2 linked regions of the Chelativorans sp. AA-79 genome follow. The protein of the gene in region 2 interacts with the protein of the main gene of each other region in a pairwise test. Links are inferred from orthologs where the notes say so. Each region holds a gene or a part of one and is shown on either strand. Other genes may lie near its edges.

What was found.
Region 1: the proteins of gyrB (region 2) and gyrA interact in binary tests that used the Escherichia coli proteins (3 or more experiments, as listed by UniProt). The link is inferred for Chelativorans sp. AA-79 from one-to-one orthologs.

What each region holds. Positions count from the first base shown.
Region 1 is NZ_CP120361.1:3,099,881-3,106,154, forward strand. What follows is about bases 416-3,754. They hold gyrA (DNA gyrase subunit A), read right to left. Parts: upstream 3,415-3,754; coding sequence 616-3,414; downstream 416-615. Other genes in these bases: PVE73_RS15110 (hypothetical protein), read left to right, coding at 464-598; PVE73_RS15120 (MarC family protein), read left to right, coding at 3,678-3,754. In the rest of the region: PVE73_RS15105 (LysE family translocator), read right to left, coding at 1-271; more of PVE73_RS15120, read left to right, coding at 3,755-4,310; PVE73_RS15125 (MerR family transcriptional regulator), read right to left, coding at 4,478-4,990; PVE73_RS15130 (integration host factor subunit alpha), read right to left, coding at 5,096-5,419; PVE73_RS15135 (beta-ketoacyl-ACP synthase III), read right to left, coding at 5,530-6,274. UniProt on the Escherichia coli protein: A type II topoisomerase that negatively supercoils closed circular double-stranded (ds) DNA in an ATP-dependent manner to maintain chromosomes in an underwound state.
Region 2 is NZ_CP120361.1:126,674-132,696, reverse strand. What follows is about bases 2,038-5,125. They hold gyrB (DNA topoisomerase (ATP-hydrolyzing) subunit B), read right to left. Parts: upstream 4,762-5,125; coding sequence 2,314-4,761; downstream 2,038-2,313. Other genes in these bases: PVE73_RS00590 (complex I NDUFA9 subunit family protein), read left to right, coding at 4,976-5,125; PVE73_RS00600 (SlyX family protein), read right to left, coding at 2,050-2,253. Outside these bases: rpsA (30S ribosomal protein S1), read left to right, coding at 166-1,875; more of PVE73_RS00590, read left to right, coding at 5,126-5,947; PVE73_RS00585 (sulfite exporter TauE/SafE family protein), read left to right, coding at 5,959-6,023. UniProt on the Escherichia coli protein: DNA gyrase negatively supercoils closed circular double-stranded DNA in an ATP-dependent manner to maintain chromosomes in an underwound state.

The sequences.
Region 1 (6,274 bases), 3.0 Mb from region 2 along the record:
TGCGGATGCCGATCCAGATCAGATAGGCCGCGCCCATCAGGCGCACGATCTCGAACACGCTCCCCATGCCCGCGACGATCGCCTGCAGCCCCAGTGCCAGCACCCCAATCATGGATGCCAGGCCGATCTGCGTGCCGAGCACGTTGAGCAGCCCTGTCCGCGAGCCGTGCCGCATGGAATTGGCGATGATCACCGTCACGGTGGGGCCAGGCACGATGATGATCGCGATGCAAGCGACGGTATAGGAAAGGAGCGCAGCGATTTCCGGCATGGCGTCGTGCCTCTCTGTAAGTTGATGCACAGCAAAGCCACAGCCACGGGTCCTTGGCAAGATGGCCGGAGTTCATGAACGGTGGTTGAACGGGACCTTCAGGTCCGGTTCGTGAGGAGACTGGCATTTACGTCGCACAGGCGGTGAACCAAACCGCCATTTCACCGTTAACACTGCCAAGGAGGCAGTCCGATGCTGATTTACACGCTTGCAGCCGCCATGACCGTCGCCATGCTGATCGCCACGGCCCTCGGCCTTCATCAGGAAGCTCAGCGCGTGAAGCTGGAGAACAGAATCCCGAAAGAGCGGTATCCGTTTCGCCGGTGATTGATGGCGGCGCGTGCCTACGCGCCGCCGCCCGCATCTTCCGCATCCGGCAGCGGCACGTCATCCGCCTGGTCGGGAGCATCCGGCGCATCGTCTTCCTCCCCGTTCTGGGGCTCGGAGATGCGATCCACGGAGACCACACGCTCGCCATCGGCCGTGTTGAAGATCGTCACGCCCTTGGTCGCGCGGCTGGCGATGCGGATGCCGGAAACCGGCACGCGGATGATCTGCCCCGCATTGCTCACCATCATGATCTGATCCTCCTGCGCCACCGGGAAGGCGGCGATCAGCGGACCGATTTCGTCCCGTTTCGAAACGTCGGTGGCGCGGATGCCCTTGCCGCCGCGGCCAATGACCCGGAAATCATAGGAAGAAGAGCGCTTTCCATAGCCGAATTCGCTGACGGTGAGCACGAGTTGCTCTCGCGCCTTCAGCTCCTCGTAGCGCTCGGGCGACAGGTCGGTCTCCTCGCCCACATCCTCGTTGGTAAGCGCAATCTCCTCCTCGTCGCCGCCATTGGCGGCCCGGCGCTCGGCAGCGGCTTGCTTGAGATAGGCTGCCCGCTCGGCGGGGGTGGCTTCCACATGGCCGAGAATGGCCATTGAGATGATCCGGTCGCCATCGGCAAGATTGATGCCGCGCACGCCCACGGAGTTCCGCCCCGCAAACACGCGCACCCCGGTGACGGGGAAGCGAATGCACTGGCCGGAGGCTGCCGTCAGAAGCACGTCGTCATCCTCGGTGCAGGTGAAGACGGAGAGGATCTCGTCGCCCTCCTCCTCCAGCTTCATGGCGATCTTGCCGTTGCGGTTCACCTGCACGAAGTCGGACAGCTTGTTGCGCCGAACCGTGCCGCGGGTGGTCGCGAACATGACGTCAAGCGCAGCCCAGCTCTCCTCGTCCTCGGGCAGAGGCATGATGGAGGTGATGCGCTCGCCCTCTTGCAGCGGCAGCATGTTGCGGAGGAATTTCCCCACGGACTGCGGCGTGCCGACGGGCAGACGCCAGACCTTTTCCTTGTAGACTATGCCGCGCGAGGAAAAGAAGAGGATCGGCGTATGCGTGTTGGCGACAAAGAGCCGCGTGACGAAATCCTCCTCCTTGGTCGACATGCCCGAGCGGCCCTTGCCGCCGCGTGCCTGCGCCCGATAGATGGAAAGCGGCACGCGCTTGATGTAGCCCTTGTGCGTGACGGTGACGACCATGTCCTCCCGCGGGATCAGGTCCTCGTCCTCCATGTCCGCACCGCCCTCGGTGATCTCGGTGCGGCGGGGCGTGCCGAACTCGTCGCGGACGGAAATGAGCTCGTCCTTGACGATGCCCTGGATACGCGCGCGTGAAGACAGGATATCGAGGTAATCCTGGATCTCCGCGCCGATCTTGTTCAGCTCGTCGGCGATCTCGTCGCGGCCCAGCGCCGTCAGCCGTTGCAGGCGGAGATCGAGGATGGCGCGGGCCTGTTCCTCGGAGAGATTGTAGGTTCCGTCGTCGTTGATCTTGTGCCGCGGGTCGGCGATCAGCAGGATCAGCGCCTCCACGTCCTGCGCCGGCCAGCGACGCTCCATCAACTGCTCGCGCGCGGTCTGCGGATCGGGCGCGCGGCGGATGAGCTGGATCACCTCGTCGATATTGGCGACGGCAATCGCCAGTCCCACCAGCACGTGCGCCCGCTCGCGCACCTTGCGAAGCAGGTATTTCGTCCTGCGGCTCACCACTTCCTCGCGGAAGGCCACGAAGGCCTTCAGCATGTCGAGCAGCGTCATCTGCTCGGGCTTGCCGCCGTTGAGCGCCACCATATTGGCGCCGAAGGAGGTCTGCAGCGGCGTGAAGCGGTAGAGCTGGTTGAGGATCACGTCGGCATTGGCATCGCGCTTGAGCTCGATCACCACGCGATAGCCCTGGCGGTCGCTCTCGTCGCGGATGTCGGAGACGCCCTCGATGCGCTTCTCGCGCACGAGTTCGGCCATCTTCTCGATCATCTGCGCCTTGTTCACCTGATAGGGAACTTCGGTGATGACGATGGCCTCGCGCTCGTTGCGGATCTGCTCGATTCCCGCCCGGCCGCGCATGATGATGGAGCCGCGGCCCGTCGCATAGGCGTTGTGGATGCCGGAGCGGCCGAGAATGATGCCGCCGGTCGGGAAATCGGGCCCGGGAATGATCTCCAGAAGCTGCGGGAGCTGCAGGGCCGGATTGTCGATCAGCGCCACGCAGCCATTCACCACCTCGGAAAGGTTGTGCGGCGGGATGTTGGTGGCCATGCCGACGGCGATGCCGCCCGAGCCATTGACCAAAAGATTGGGGAAGCGCGCAGGCAGGACACGCGGCTCACTGCCTGTCCCGTCATAGGTATCCTGGAAGTCGACCGTTTCCTTGTCGATATCCTCCAGCAGTTCGTGAGCGACCTTGGTCAGCCGTGCTTCCGTATAACGCATGGCCGCCGGCGGATCGCCGTCGATGGAACCGAAATTGCCCTGCCCGTCGATCAGCGGGACACGCATGGACCAGTTCTGCGCCATACGCACGAGCGCATCATAGATCGAGGCATCACCATGCGGATGGTACTTACCCATCACGTCGGCGACGGGACGCGCGGCCTTCACATATTTGCGGTTCCAGTGATAGCCGCTCTCATGGGACGCGTAGAGGATGCGGCGATGCACGGGCTTCAGGCCGTCGCGCACATCCGGTAGCGCCCGGCTCACGATCACGCTCATGGCGTAATCGAGATAGGAGCGCTGCATTTCCTCGATTATCGAGATCGGCTCGATGTCGTCGGGTCCGCCCGGCCCGCCCGGCGTCGTCTGGTCAGTCAAGACAGATCACATTGGTTGAGAGAATCATATGCATCTTATATAGGAAGCCCTCCCGGGACACCAATGCGCACATGCGATTTCAACCAGGATTTTCGCCCGATTTTCCAATAGGATAAGGACTATCTTTCGCGCCCGCAGCAAAATGTGGCGAAAAGGTGCGCGGACGGCGGATATGCCAAGGTCTCCGATGTCCGCAAGCGCCTCCCGCATTGCATTTGCCGGCCCGATATAGGCTGAATGCCGGACGAGAATCGGAGATAGCCATGCCTTCCTTCGAGGCGGTCCTGAACGCCTTCGTCACGCTGATCGTGACCGTCGACCCGGCGGGCCTGGCGCCCCTCTTCCTGGCGCTCACAACAGGCATGAACCGGGCCGAGCGCAACCAGGTCGCCGTTCGCGCCAGCGTGATTTCGCTCGGCGTGCTCGTAGTGTTCGCGCTGGCGGGCAGTTCCATCCTCTCGGTCATGGGCATCACGCTTCCGGCGTTTCGCGTCGCCGGCGGGCTGCTTCTCTTCGTCATCGCCTTCGAGATGATCTTCGAGCGCCGGCAGGAGCGGCATGAGCGAAGCGCCGAACGGGCGATCACGCGCGACACGATCCGCAACATCGCCGCCTTTCCCCTGGCGATCCCCCTCATCGCCGGACCGGGGGCGATCTCGGCGACGCTCCTTATCTCCGCCAGTTTCGCAGGCATCGGCGGCCAAGCCATGCTGGCGATGATTCTGCTGGTTATCATCCTCATCACCTATCTCGTCTTCGTGCTCGCGGAGCGCGTCGACCGCTTCCTCGGCGAAACCGGCCGCTCGATTCTCACACGCCTGCTCGGCGTCCTGCTCGCCGCCCTTGCCGTGCAATTCGTTGCCGATGGAGCGCGGGCGCTTTTCCTGGCCGGTTGAGGGGGCGCGAAGGGCGTCGTCGATTCCCTGTTCCGAACTCAAGCCACGCTTCACCGTGGCCACGCCCGCTTTCGCGTCTGGTCATTGCACCGAATGCTTGCGCAGTTGCGGTGGCTCCCCGGAAGACAGACAGATTTCGTGTTCCTCCCGGCGAGAAACCCGGGGCTTCAGCGCACCTGGTCGAGCAGGCGCTTGCATTCCAGGAGATCGAACAGCGCCTCCTGGAGCAGCGCGCGGTTGTCGCGCGAAAGCTTGTTGTCGTCGGGAGAGACCGGCCCCTCCTCGTCGCCCCGTCCCATGCCGAAGAAGCGCAGGCTGGGCTTCACCTTGGGCTTGCCGACGAGGTCATCCTCCGACGCGGCCCTTTCCGCCGCCTTCTGCTGGGCGATCACCTCGACCGCGGCGACATCGCCGCGCCCGATGGCGGCCACGAACTGGTTGCCGTTCTCGCGCAAGAGCTTCTGCACCCCTTTGATCGTATAGCCCTGGTCGTAAAGCATGTGCCGGATGCCCTTGATCAGTTCGACATCCTGCGGGCGGTAATAGCGGCGGCCGCCGCCGCGCTTCAGCGGTTTGATCTGCGAGAACCGCGTCTCCCAGAAACGCAGCACGTGCTGGGGCAGATCGAGATCCTCGGCAACCTCGCTGATGGTGCGGAACGCGTCCGGGCTCTTGTCCATTTATGTCCAAGCCTCCTGCGACTCGATCCGATCATTTCAGCAGGCAGGCGCGTCCATGACAAGAGCGGCGGACGGAGCCCCCGTGAGGCTGCAGGCCGACTGCGGTCAATGCTCCTTGCCGGCCTTGCGAGCCTGGTGCGCCTTCAGGATGCGGCTCTTGAGCACGTTCGACGCCTTGAAGGTCATCACCCGGCGCGGAAGGATCGGCACTTCCTCGCCGGTTTTCGGATTGCGACCGATGCGTTCGTTCTTGTCGCGGACCTGGAAGGTGGCGAAAGAAGAAAGCTTCACTGTTTCACCGCGCACGATGGCGTCACAGACTTCCTGCAGCACCATCTCGACGATCTGGGCCGACTCGGTGCGCGAGAGGCCCACCTTGCGGTAGACAGCCTCGGCGAGATCGGCTCGTGTCACCGTCTTTCCCCCCATCCGGCCCTTCCAATCATCGAAACTATTGAAAATACAAGCGACGCGCGAACGTTAAAAAATTGGATGACCAAGGTCAAGGACTCCGAAGTGCCCTCGGGCCATCAAAAAATCTACCAGCGTACGAGCACCGCGCCCCAGGTGAAGCCGCCGCCCATCGCCTCCAGAAGCACGAGATCGCCCGGCCGGATCTTGCCCGCCGACACGGCGTGGCCGAGCGCCAGCGGCACGGAGGCTGCGGACGTGTTGCCGTGGAGCTCCACGGTGATGACAACTTTCTCCTCTGCGATCCCGAGCTTCCTGGCGGAAGCGTCGATGATGCGCTTGTTGGCCTGGTGCGGCACGAACCAGTCGATGTCCTCCGCCGTGATGCCGGCCTTGCGGAAGACGTCTTCGATCACGTCGGTTATCATACCCACGGCATGTTTGAAGACCTCGCGGCCCTGCATGCGCAGATGACCGACCGTCTGCGTCGTGGAAGGGCCGCCGTCCACATACAGCTTTTCCTTGTGGGAACCGTCCGAGCGCAGGGCCTCCGCCAGGACTCCGCGGTCGGCGATCGTCCCCTGCCCCTCGGTCGCCTCGAGCACGATCGCGCCCGCGCCATCGCCGAACAGCACGCAGGTGGTGCGGTCGGTCCAGTCCAGGATACGCGAGAAGGTCTCCGAGCCGATCACCAACGCGCGCCTGGCAAGCCCGCCGCGGATATGAAGGTCCGCCGAGGTGACGGCATAGACGAAGCCGCTGCAGACGGCCTGCATGTCGAAGGCGAAGCCGTGATGCATGCCGAGCCGTTCCTGAATCTCGACGGCGGTGGCGGGAAAGGTGTTGTTGGGCGTCGAGGTGGCCAGCACGATG
Region 2 (6,023 bases):
TCGCGTTCCATAAGGAATGAAAAACCGGTCTGCCCGCACCCCATGCGCCGGATTGCCGCTGGAAGCGGCCTTGGCCCGAGAGGGCCGGATGCTTGGGCAAGACCTGACGCAACGCCAACCCGCCGGCGCATCGTCCCGCAAACCGGGACGTTTTCAGGAGAATCAATGTCACAACTCAATCCGTCTCGCGATGATTTTGCGAGCCTTCTCGAACAATCCTTTACCGAGCGCGACGCCTCCGAGGGCTCTGTCGTCAAAGGCGTGATCACGGCCATCGAAAAGGACATGGCCATCATCGATGTCGGCCTGAAGGTCGAGGGGCGCGTTCCGCTGAAGGAATTCGGCGCCAGGGCCAAGGACGGCCAGCTCAAGCCCGGCGACGAGGTCGAGGTCTATGTCGAGCGCATCGAGAACGCGCTGGGCGAGGCGATGCTTTCCCGCGAGAAGGCCCGCCGCGAGGAGAGCTGGGTCAAGCTCGAAGAGAAATTCAACAAAGGCGAGCGCGTCGAAGGCGTCATCTTCAACCAGGTCAAGGGCGGCTTCACCGTCGATCTGGATGGTGCCGTGGCCTTCCTGCCGCGCAGCCAGGTGGACATTCGCCCGATCCGCGACGTGACGCCCCTCATGCACACGCCGCAGCCCTTCGAAATCCTCAAGATGGACAAGCGCCGCGGCAACATCGTCGTCTCGCGCCGGACCGTCCTTGAAGAAAGCCGCGCCGAGCAGCGCTCGGAGATCGTGCAGAACCTCGAGGAAGGCCAGGTGGTCGAGGGTGTGGTCAAGAACATCACCGACTACGGTGCGTTCGTCGACCTCGGCGGCATCGACGGCCTGCTGCACGTCACCGACATGGCATGGCGCCGCGTCAACCATCCGACCGAGATCCTCAATATCGGCCAGACGGTGAAGGTGCAGATCATCCGCATCAACCAGGAGACGCACCGCATCTCGCTCGGTATGAAGCAGCTCGAGGCCGATCCGTGGGAAGGCATCGGCGCGAAGTATCCGCTCGGCAAGAAGGTTGCAGGCCGCGTGACCAACATCACCGACTACGGCGCCTTCGTGGAGCTGGAGCCGGGCATCGAGGGCCTCATCCACGTCTCCGAGATGTCATGGACCAAGAAGAACGTGCACCCGGGCAAGATCCTGTCGACCACGCAGGAGGTCGAGGTGGTCGTGCTCGAGGTCGACCCGGTCAAGCGCCGCATCTCGCTGGGCCTCAAGCAGACGCTGGAGAACCCGTGGGAAGCCTTCGCCCGCAACCATCCGGTGGGCAGCCAGGTCGAGGGCGAGGTCAAGAACAAGACCGAATTCGGCCTCTTCATCGGGCTGGAAGGCGACGTGGACGGCATGGTCCACCTCTCCGACCTCGACTGGTCGCGCCCCGGCGAGCAGGTGATCGAGGAGTACAACCGCGGTGATGTCGTGCAGGCGCAGGTTCTCGACGTCGACATCGAGAAGGAGCGTATTTCTCTCGGCATCAAGCAGCTCGGCCGCGACGCGGTGGGCGAGGCGGTGGCCTCCGGCGACCTGCGCAAGAATGCGGTCGTCACCTGCGAGGTCACGGCGGTGAAGGACGGCGGACTTGAGGTGCGCCTGGTCGACCATGACCTGGATGCCTTCATCAAGCGCTCCGACCTTTCGCGTGACCGCGACGAGCAGCGCCCCGAGCGCTTCGCCGTCGGCCAGAAGGTGGATGCCCGCGTGACGATGTTCGACAAGAAGACGCGCAGGATCAACGTCTCGATCAAGGCGCTGGAAATCGCCGAGGAGAAGGAAGCGGTGGCCCAGTTCGGCTCGACCGACTCCGGCGCCTCGCTCGGCGATATCCTGGGTGCCGCGCTCAAGAAGCAGGGCGGCGACAAGGAGGAGTAGTTCTTCCCTGTTTCATAACTTCTCCAGGGAGCCCTCGCGTGCCGAAAGCACGCGAGGGCTTTTTCGTTCATGTGTGGTTGGCGACAATGGCGCCCGACTATTCGCCCGGTGACGGATAGACGGCATAGCAGGGGCACTCCGTCCTCGCCACGGGCACTCCCGCCGCAACAGTTCCTACCAATGCGGCGGCTTGGTGACAGGGATGTCAGGCGCCGTGCGCTCTTCAAGTGCGAAGAACCGCTCGCTCAGAAGGTCGAGCTTCTTCTGCATGCGTTCGATGAGAGCCCACTGCCGCGCAAGCTGCTCGGAAAGCTCCTCGATCGTCCGTTCCTGTTCGGCGGCAAGAAGCTCGAGTTTCTCCAAACGGTCCTGTTGCATGACCTTGCCCTTGGCGCGGCCTGGTCGGCCGCCGTCAGAACCATCTCCCGGAAGCTGCGCCTAAACGTCCAGATTGGCGACCGAGAGCGCGTTTTCCTGGATGAACTCGCGGCGCGGTTCCACCTCGTCGCCCATCAGGCGGGCGAAGAGTGCGTCCGCATCGGTGGCGTCGGCGACTTTCACCTGCAGCAGCGAGCGGGCATCCGGATCGAGCGTCGTCTCCCAGAGCTGCTCGGCATTCATCTCACCCAGGCCCTTGTAGCGCTGCATGGTAAGTCCTTTGCGGCCGGTGGCGAAGATGGCATCGAGCAGGGCCATCGGACCGGAGACAACCTCGGACTTGTCGTTGCGCCGGAGCACGGGCGGTTTTGCAAAGACCTCCTGCAGGCGCGGCGTGTACCGGTCGATAGCGCGGGCGTCGGCCGAGCCTATCAGCGCCGCATCGAGTATGACCACGTCGCGAACGCCGCGCACCGTGCGCTCGAAGAGATAGCCGCCCGTCCCGTCATTGGACGGGTTGATCCGGCCTTCCCAGCCACGCTCGGTCTCTTCCGAGATGATGTCGAGGCGGCGCGCTACATAGGTGGCGGCCTCCGCTGCCCGGCCCGGATCGGCCAGCACCGCCGCATTGAGCGCACCTGCAATTGCCGCCTGCTCGACCACGGCGCGATCGTACCGTGTGTGGAGGCCGTTGACGAGGCCGCGCACGGCGCGCGCATCCTCGATCACCTGCTTCAGGTCCTGGCCTGAGCGAACCTCCCCAGTGGAGAGCTCCAGAGACGCTTGCTCAAGGCCCGTGTCGATGAGGAACTCCTCGAAGGCTGCTTCGTCCTTGATATACTGCACCGACTTGCCGCGGGTGACCTTATAGAGCGGCGGCTGGGCGATATAGAGGTGCCCGCGCTCGATCAGGTCCGGCATCTGCCTGAAGAAGAAGGTAAGCAGCAGCGTGCGGATATGGGCGCCGTCCACGTCGGCGTCCGTCATGATGATGATCTTGTGGTAGCGCAGCTTGTCCGCGTTGAACTCGTCCTTGCCGATACCGGTGCCGAGCGCGGTGATCAAGGTGCCGATCATGTCGGAGGAGAGCATGCGGTCGAAACGCGCGCGCTCCACGTTCAGGATCTTGCCGCGCAGCGGCAGAATCGCCTGGTTCTTGCGCGAACGGCCAGATTTGGCGGAACCGCCGGCCGAGTCGCCTTCGACGATGAAGATCTCCGACTTCGCCGGATCCCGCTCCTGGCAGTCGGCAAGCTTGCCTGGCAGCGACGTGATGTCGAGCACGCCCTTGCGCCGCGTGAGCTCTCGCGCCTTGCGCGCGGCCTCGCGCGCGGCGGCCGCCTCCACCACCTTGCCGACAAGGATCCTGGCTTCGCCCGGATGCTCTTCAAGCCAGGTGCCGAGCGCCTCGTTGACGAGGCTTTCCACGACCGGTCGCACCTCTGAGGAAACCAGCTTGTCCTTGGTCTGCGAGGAGAATTTCGGATCCGGAACCTTTACGGAGAGAACCGCCGTCAGGCCCTCTCGGCAGTCGTCGCCCGTCAGCGAGACCTTTTCCTTCTTGGTGAGGCCCGAGACTTCGCCATAGTTCGTGACCTGCCTGGTCAGCGCACCGCGGAAACCCGCCATATGTGTGCCGCCGTCGCGCTGCGGGATGTTGTTGGTGAAGGCCAGCACGTTCTCGTGGTAGGATTCGTTCCACCACATGGCCACCTCGACGGTGATGCCGTCGCGCTCACCGGAGATAGCTATCGGATCGGCGATCAGCGGCTTCTTGGCGCGGTCGAGATATTTCACGAATTCGATGATGCCGCCGTCGTAGAGAAAGACCTGCTCCTTCACATCCGCATGGCGGCGATCGCTCAGGAGAATTCGCACCCCGGAATTGAGGAAGGCCAACTCGCGCAGGCGATGCTCTAGCGTGCCGTAGTCGAATTCGGTCATGGTGAAGGTTTCGCTGGAGGGCAGGAAGCTCACCTCCGTGCCGGTCTCCGCGCCCGCGTCACCGGTGACGGCGAGCGGAGCGTCCGGCACACCGTGGGTGAAGCTCATTTCGTGGATCTGCCCCTTGCGGCGGATCTTCAGCTTCAACCAGCTCGAAAGGGCATTGACCACGGAAACGCCCACGCCATGCAGGCCGCCTGAGACCTTGTAGGAATTCTGGTCGAACTTGCCGCCCGCATGGAGGTGGGTCATGATGACCTCGGCCGCGGAGACGCCCTCACCGGTATGGATTTCGGTCGGGATGCCCCGGCCGTTGTCGGTCACGGTGCAGGAACCGTCTGGGTTGAGGGCCACAGTCACGAGCGTGGCGTGGCCGGCCAGCGCCTCGTCGATGGCGTTGTCCACCACCTCGTAGACCATGTGGTGCAGGCCGGAGCCGTCGTCGGTATCGCCGATATACATGCCGGGCCGCTTGCGTACGGCGTCCAGGCCCTTGAGAACCTTGATGGATTCAGCACCGTATTCGGCAGATTCGCCGGGGATTGTTTCGGGCGTAGCGCTCATCAGATGCTTTCGTTAAGGGGCGCCCCTCGGGGCATCATGGGATGGCTGCGAATCAGCAGCCGAAGATGTCTAAAATATAGGGCTTCCAGCCTGTTTTTCCAAGTTTTGCCGGCTGACCGGCCTGGGGACGCATCCGGCGTGAAGCGCCCTTTGCCTTTGCCGCGAAAGGCATTATGAAGCGCAGGCAGGCACACAACCAAATCCCGAGGCGTCCATGGCCATCATCAGCGAGAAACCAAAGCTCGTCACTGTGTTCGGCGGCTCCGGCTTCGTCGGGCGGCATGTGGTGCTCGCGCTGACGCGCAGAGGCTACCGCGTACGCGTCGCCTGCCGCAATCCGCATACGGCAATCCATGTGAACACGCTCGGCAATATGGGTCAGGTGCATGCCATCCAGGCCAATGTGCGTTACCGCTGGTCGGTGGACCGCGCGGTGGAAGGGGCCGATCACGTCATCAATCTGGTCGGCATCCTGCACGAATCCGGCCGTCAGCGCTTTGAAGCGGTCCAGAGCTTCGGGGCTCGCGCGGTGGCCGAGGCCACGCGTGCCGCGGGCGCCGGTCTGACCCAGGCATCGGCCATCGGCGCCGATCCCGATTCGCCCGGCACCTATGGCCGCACCAAGGCCGAGGGGGAGCAGGCCGCGCTGGAGACGGTGAAGAACGCCGTCATCATCCGCCCTTCCATCATCTTCGGGCCGGAGGACAAGTTCTTCAATCGTTTCGCCAACATGGCCCGCTTCTCGCCCTTCCTTCCGCTCATCGGCGGCGGGCACACGAGATTCCAGCCGGTCTATGTGGGTGACGTGGCGGAGGCTTATGCGCGCGCCGTCGACGGCAAACTGAAGGGCGGCGCGATCTACGAACTCGGCGGCCCACAGGTCCTGACCTTCCGCGAATGCATGGAAGAGATGCTGGAGGTGATCGAGCGCAAGCGGAGCTTCATCTCCGTGCCCTGGCCGATTGCCCGCCTGCAGGGTCGCATCCTCGGGCTTCTGCCGAAGCCGCTCCTCACGCTCGACCAGGTGCATATGCTCGAAGTCGACAATGTGGTGTCGGAGGAGGCGAAGAAGCGCGGCCTCACCCTGGAAGGGCTCGGCATTCCGCGCCACACGCTGAGCGCCATCCTGCCCACCTATCTTTGGACCTACCGGCCGGCAGGGCAGTTCACGCAGCCGCAGATGTAAGCGGGCGCGGCTTGGACGCCCTGGCGTTTTTCCTGCCGGAGGGCATCGGCGCCCTTTCGGGAGCATTCCTCGTCGT